DNA from 2 places in the Anaerosinus gibii genome. Region 1 is predicted to be linked to the other one. Evidence: riboswitches for the same ligand, from Rfam matches in the RefSeq annotation. Region 1 holds a riboswitch; the other holds the start of a gene.

Region 1 (3,689 bases):
ACCTTCTTTTTCATCTTTCCAAATGAAATGATTTCAGCGGAAGTCTTCACTTGCCGCTGAAATCCAACTTAAATTCGAATAATTTATAATAGATTAAAAAGTCCGTTTATACTTAAGCATATAATTTGCAGGCGTTGCAAACGTTTCACTTGCATGGCTGATAATATCTTTACGATTAAACAAGTTTTCAACACTTAAAGAAAGAGTACTTTCATCATCTATTTGATAATCCACATTAAGATTTGCCAATAAATATGGTTTTACTTTATAAGAATGTTCACTGCTTGGTGTAATCACACGATCGGCAAGATAATTCATCATTAAGCTCGCTGTCCATTGCTCTTTTTGATACGTAACACCACCATTTAATTGCCATCTGCCATAGTTTCTATCCCAATAAGTTTTCGCCCCCGGTTTATCTGTAGAAAATTTTGACTCTGGATTGTTATATACTACGCCATAATTATAAGACCAACCATTATTTTCTTTGACTTCTGCACTTAATTCAATCCCTGTATTTCTTAAATCTTCATTCATATAATAATACCAGGTTTCACTACCAACTTTTTGTGCGCTAGAGCTGATATTATCTTTGATTGTATAATTAAAAAGTGCAACTCGCCATTTATGATCTTCGTGATTTTTCTTCCAGCCAAGTTCATAATGCATACCTGTTTGTGGTCTTAAATCCGCATTACCAATAACAATACTACCCTCTTTAGAATACATCTGACCAAATGTAGGCATAACAAAGGATTGTCCAATGCTTGCATAAATGCTTTCATCTTCATTTATCTTATGTAAAAATTGTCCCTGTGCGCTAAAGTTATTAAAATTTTTATCTTCATCAGCACCGGTCGTCCAGCTTTCCCTACCACTCAACGTAAAAGTATCACTGTCATTTAATTCCGTTTCCCATTGTCCATAGACAGAAAAATTATTTCGTGACCGATTCTGATCTGCAGAACTACGCAAATTTGGTTTATATACCTCATTTTGATATGTTGTCCCAAAAAGAATTTTTCCATTTTCTTGTTCCCATACTTTTTGAACATCAAAGCCAGATGTTCGATTTTTTTCTAAAGTATTTGTAGAAAGTGTTGGCACTTTATTTTTCTTTCCTGCCGTCGTATAAAAGGTGTATGCCGTACTATCAAGTGAATTTGCATTATAGAAAACATTCCCCGTTACGTCATCAGATTTATAATTAAATTGCAAAAAATCTTTCGTGAATTTATGACGTCTTTGAATTTGATCCGTTCCACTTAAATCCTCCCATCCATCAGCAAAGGAGGTAGAACGACGATTTAAAGCTTCATCATGCATGTATACCATGTCCCATTTATCATCAAAAGAATAATTTAACGTAAAATTATTCTTTTCAGAATTATTACAATTTGTTTCCATTGTTCTATTTCTTGTATCTTGCGTTTGACTTACACCATTTACTTCGCCCCACTTATCATAAGTATAACTAAAGCCAACTTTATTTTCTTGCACATTTAAGTTGTAATTCTCTTGTCCATAATTCCCAAATCCTGTAGAAATAGTAGTTCTACTTATATTTTGCTTAGATTTCTTTGTAATAATATTAATAACTCCGCCAGTAGCTTCACTACCATATAAAACAGATCCACCGCCTTTTACTACTTCAATTCTCTCAATACTTTCAAGTGGAATATCTTCCAAATTATATAAACCGCGTAAATTAAGTGGTGTTCCATTAATCAATACCAGCGTCCCTTTTTCTACCCCACGAATAATAATTTTACTTGTCATCGTACTATTGGTAACTCCACCTGGCCCTTTTGCTTCATAAACCAATCCTGTCGCCATAGATAATGCCTGCTGCACATTACGTGCCCCTGTGCGATGTAAGTCCTCTGCCGTATATACATCAGTTGACGCTGCAACATCAATATCTTTCTTTTCATATCTTTGTGCAGTAACAACGACAGTATCAAGTTCATACTCATCTTCAACTCCACTCGCATATCCCAGTGAAGATACAGCTAACGTAGATAATCCTATCGCTATAATTTTCTTTAAATGATTCTTTTTCTTTTGATTTAATAAATTCATTATCTTTCTCTCCTCTTCTTTCCCTGTTACAATAATTACCCTAAAATGTCGCTACTCCATCATCTCCTAAAATGAATATCTATAGAAAAAACCTTCTCTTTATTTATATAGAGAAGGTTTTTCATAGCAAATTATATTCATAAAAACACTACTAAATTAGCTTTAATACAATAAAAACTAATGCATCTTTTGAATAGAATCATTTTCTACTATCCCCTCCCCATCACTCGTGGGTCAACGGTGATTGTCAAATAGGCAGTTCTCCTGGCTCTAGTTCATCGCTTGCTCAGTCTTCCCAGAATTTCTTCCAGTGACATTTATTGAGTTCACTCCCTAATACAGTGGCGGGACCGCGTTGGCTTTTAACCAACTTCCCTATTAAACCGCTATGGTACCTATTCCATTTTATTTAATTTTTATTTCGTAATAAATGCAAAGTGTAGGTTCCAACAATCGTACCATCATTCTTTTTTAGCGGCACTTCAACAGCTGCAACATATGTGCCATTTTTACTAATAGCCGCTGCAATATTTGGTCCTTTAGTTGGAATTTGTGCTTCAACTTCACCAGTTTCTAAATTTAATATTCTTAATCCATGAACTTCTACATTTTTTGTTTTTGTATTTTTTCCTACTGCAATTGCAGCATAGGGATAAGCAAAAGCTAAGTCTTCTACTGCACCGCCAGCTTGCCAGCGATAAAGGAACTCACCGGTTTTATTAAACACATAAACACTATTACTACCCGGATGTTCTACCGGAGTTGGTAATTGCCAGTTTGCACTGTTATAGGTATTAAGTGTAGAGAAAACTACATAATCCTTAATGACAAAAGCATCTCTTCCTACTGCGTTTAAATAAACAGCACCAAACTTTTTCGGTTCACTCAAAGCGCGTTCCCATAGCAAATTACCCTTTTCATCGTAGAGAAAAGCTCTTCCATCGCTCGCCATTGCCGACACAAAATTTCCATCTGCACTAATATTCGGACTGCCACGCATTGCAGTTTTTTCATAAGGAATGATTCCTGCAATCTGCACGCTATTTTTTATTTCTCCTGTCTTAGCATTTACATAATATAGCGAATCAGCAAATTCATACTGAATTCCTGAAACATTTGCCGTACCAAATACTAAGGTATTCATTTTTTCATCCACGCTAATCCAATCTACCCATGCATCTAGGGTACTTGCATTTGGCATTGCCCATTTTTTATCGCCCTGCTCACCAAAGCAAAAAATCTTTGCCCGATAAACGATTTTTCCCTTTTTGTCATTTTCATAGCGTTTACTCAAGAAATACACATTTTTTTCTTGATCACAAATGATTTTTACCGTTCCCGGCAAACTACTATGTTTTAAATCTACGCCAATATCTTCGACTGTTTTATAATCCCAAATCGCCTGGCCAGACTTACTGTCTAAACAAACTATCCGCCCCTCCGGACTCGTTTCTCCGACATAAACATATTTCCCGTCAGGCGAAAAAGTCAATGCTGTAATTTTCCCAATACCCACTTGCTTGCGCCAAAGAATTTTCCCATCCTCCGTTTGTAAAAGAAGAATTTCTCCACTATCCGTCCCAATCGCCAATCTTTTTTCATCCGTT
Region 2 (3,689 bases), 290 kb from region 1:
TATTGTACGTACGCTCGTATCTATTTTATTTTTATTATTATGTTTACCTATCATTTTTTATTTTGATAACAGTTTGTTACCCTGGATTTCTACGAATGTATTAATTGGAATATCTATATTTATTGTTTTAGGGACTTTTTTCATCATTTGGGCGCTAAAAAATAAATTTACAGATTATCTGGTAATTAAATTTTCAAAACGCTTAAAATACGCAAAAAGGCGTATGTTATACGCTTTTTATAGAGATATTAAAGGAGCTATCGTTTTACTATCAAGTGCCCCATTAAGTATGCTTAGGGTTTTTGTTGAATCGGGCTTAAGTTTGTTAGCTTTATATAGCGTTGTTCCTATTTTGTTTTTAGGCATGGGAGTCGATGTAAATTGGGCAATCGTTATGGGAAGAATGATTTTTCTCAATATTCTTCTTTATTTTGCACCAACTCCTGGGGGATCTGGCATTGCAGAAGGCGGATTTGTTTTATTATTTAATGAATTTTTACCATCAGGAACTGTAGGGATTATTGCTGTTGCCTGGAGAATGATTGCAGAATATTTGCCATTTTCTATTGGATTTTATTATACAATTAAAGTTTTTGGACGAGAATTTTTAACAAAACAGTTAAAATAATAAAGGAGTTTATGATGTCAACAAATAAAAATATTTCAATTGGAATCATGATAATAATTGCTGCTATTACTATATTTTCTAATTTATCTGGATTTCCTTTATTAGATCCTGATGAACCGGTCTATGCAGAAACTCCTAAAGAAATGATTTTATCGAATGATTTTTTATCTCCAAAGATTTACGGTGAATATTGGTATGATAAGCCACCGATGTATTATTGGCTTGTTGCGATGAGTTATCAAGTATTTGGTATAAATGATTTTGCGGCAAGATTCCCATCAGCATTTTTATCTTTGCTTAGTATTATTGCAATATACTTTTATGGTAAAAAATTATTTAATCATAAAGTGGGAATCTATAGTGCTTTAATTTTAGTAACAAGTATTGAATTTTTTTATTTAGGTAAAGCTGCTGTTACAGATATTACATTAAATTTTTGTTTAATGGTTTCGCTCTTTGCATTTTTAAGTAGACAATATTATACATTTTATATTTTTGCAGGCTTAGCAGTTTTAACTAAAGGGCCCATAGGCTTATTTTTTCCTGGTGTAATTGTATTTTTGTACTTAGTATGCTTAAAAAAATTTCATCTTTTATCTGAAATGAAAATTTTATCTGGAAGCATTATTTTTTGCTTGGTTGCGTTGCCATGGTATATTTATATGTATAGTTTGCATGGAAGTGCATTTATCGATAGTTTTCTTGGTTTTCATAACATAACGAGATTTACATCGCCAGAGCATCCTAGTGGACTATTATGGTATTATTATCTTCCAGTATTATTAGTTGGGTTTTTCCCTTGGATAACTTTGCTTTTTCAATCTATCTATAAATCTTTTTCCGATTCTTATGGAAAATTTGATCATTTATTATTTCTAAATCTATGGGCAGTAATCATTTTATTGTTTTTTTCTATATCAAAAACAAAACTTGTATCGTATATACTGCCAATGTTTCCAGCATTAGCAATGTTGGTGGGATGGTATCTTGATAAGTTAACCGGTAGAAATTATTTTGGTTCCAAAAGGTCTTGGGGCTGGATTGGATGCTTACTATTTTTATCGGCAACTTTTGTTTATGGCTGTACAATTGGGATAAAAGAAATGCCACAAGCGGAAATTGGGTTTATCAGTTTAGCTTCTACCATTATCCTGATGTGTTTAGTAACGATTTTCTTTCTTTTAAAACGAAATATTGAGATAGCTTTTAAAAGTCAGGTAGTAGGAATGATGATTTTTTCTGCTGTGTTAGTAAATTTATTATTTCCGAAAATTGCACCTGATTTTACGAGTCAGCATGTAAGTAACGTTTTTTTAGAGCAATATGATGGAACTAGCGATGTTTATATTTCTAAATTTCTTCGCCCAGGAATTTCTTTCTATAGTGGAATTTACGGCAATGAGCTAGTTTTTTCTCCTAAATCTATTCCTGATTTAGAAAAAGTTTTTACGAATAAGAAAACCTATTTTATTCTAAGAGATATCGATTATGATAGATTGCCACAGTCTACGATAAATCAACTTACAATAATTAACCAAATCGATAATAAACTCATACTAGTAGAGACTAGATTTATAAAGTAAATTTTTATTATATAGCAGGATTTTATCTATAGATATTGAAATAAGAGAAGATAAATGACTAAGGAAACAGGTGCTTAATTGCTTAAAAGGGAAGTCCGGTGTGATACCGGCGCGGTCCCGCCACTGTATTAATGAGTATCTTTACCTATGCCACTGGCGATTGCTGGGAAGGCGTAAAGATATGATGATTTTAGCCAGGAGACCTACCTGTTTTAACGCACACCGTTACTATAAACAGCCTTGTTTATAAGCGACCTACGGATGATGGGCAGGTGGGTAATTAAGCTTCTACAACTGTTATTTTTAATATGTGGTTGTTTGCGTTTTTTTACCCTCTGCCTTTGCAGGGGGTTTTATTTTTGAAAAAATTTTTAAAATCGGGGTTTACAACAGGAACCTGTGTGGCTGCAGCTACGAAGGCAGCATTGCTAGCCCATAAAGGAAGCTATCTCAACACAGTAAATATTCAAGCGCTTTCGGGTGAAATACTTTCGATTCCGATTGAACATGTGGAAAAAAAGAGCGAAAATGAAATATTTGCTGCTGTTAGAAAGGACTCTGGTGATGATCCGGATATTACAAATGGGATAATCATCGAAGTTAAAGTTCTCATCTCTGCTCAGCATAAAGACATTATCATTAAAGCTGGAACAGGAGTAGGAATCGTAACTAGGCCAGGGTTAGCTGCTAAAGTAGGACAACCAGCGGTGAATCCCGGACCAAGAAAAATGATTACCAATGTAGTAAAAGAAATATTAAAAGAAGAGTATGGCTGTGAAATTACGATTATCATTCCTCGTGGAGTTGAGTTAGCGAAAAAAACATTAAATCCAATTTTAGGTATTGAGGGAGGATTGTCCATTATTGGCACCTCTGGAATAGTAAGACCTATGTCAGAGGAAGCTTTTAAAGATTCATTGGCACCTCAAATTGATGTTGCTAAAGCAAAAGGGCTAGATACTTTAATTTTTGTTCCTGGGAAAATAGGATATGATGCTTGTATTGACAATTTTGGGTTAAGGGCAGATGCAATAGTACAGACTAGTAATTTTATTGGCTTTATGCTGGAAAGTGCAGCTGAAAGAAAGATTCAAAATATTTTATTTGTTGGTCATTTAGGAAAATTAATTAAAGTTGCCGGTGGGATTTTTCATACACATAATAGAGTTGCAGATGCTCGTCTTGAAATTTTAGCGGTGTATGCAGCTTCTTTAGGAGCATCTACAGGAGTAGTTAGAGATATTTTAAATACGACTACGACAGAAGCTGCAATTGAAATTTTAGAAGAAAATCATATTGAAGGAATTTATGATCTGATTGCACAAAGAATTAGTTATCGAGCAATGCGCTACGTTTATAATGAAATTTGTATTGGCGCTGTTATCACCAGTTTAGATGGTACAATTTTAGGAATAGATGAAAATGCAAAAAAAATCGGAGGAGTTTTAGGGTGGAACATAAAATAATTGTCGTTGGTA

The links. A riboswitch is a leader RNA that binds a small molecule or an ion and turns the genes downstream of it on or off. The one in region 1 is predicted to bind cobalamin.
Region 2: another riboswitch for cobalamin. It lies ahead of cbiD (cobalt-precorrin-5B (C(1))-methyltransferase CbiD); the one in region 1 lies ahead of P3F81_RS07775 (TonB-dependent receptor plug domain-containing protein).

Annotation. Positions count from the first base shown of each region.
Region 1 covers NZ_CP120678.1:1,619,596-1,623,284, forward strand. The annotation lists gene P3F81_RS07775 (TonB-dependent receptor plug domain-containing protein) at 94-2,082, opposite strand; cobalamin riboswitch at 2,320-2,496, opposite strand; gene P3F81_RS07780 (outer membrane protein assembly factor BamB family protein) at 2,492-3,689, opposite strand, start outside.
Region 2 covers NZ_CP120678.1:1,333,250-1,336,938, reverse strand. The annotation lists gene P3F81_RS06375 (lysylphosphatidylglycerol synthase transmembrane domain-containing protein) at 1-628, shown strand, start outside; gene P3F81_RS06370 (ArnT family glycosyltransferase) at 643-2,211, shown strand; cobalamin riboswitch at 2,263-2,436, shown strand; gene cbiD (cobalt-precorrin-5B (C(1))-methyltransferase CbiD) at 2,571-3,677, shown strand; gene cbiE (precorrin-6y C5,15-methyltransferase (decarboxylating) subunit CbiE) at 3,662-3,689, shown strand, end outside.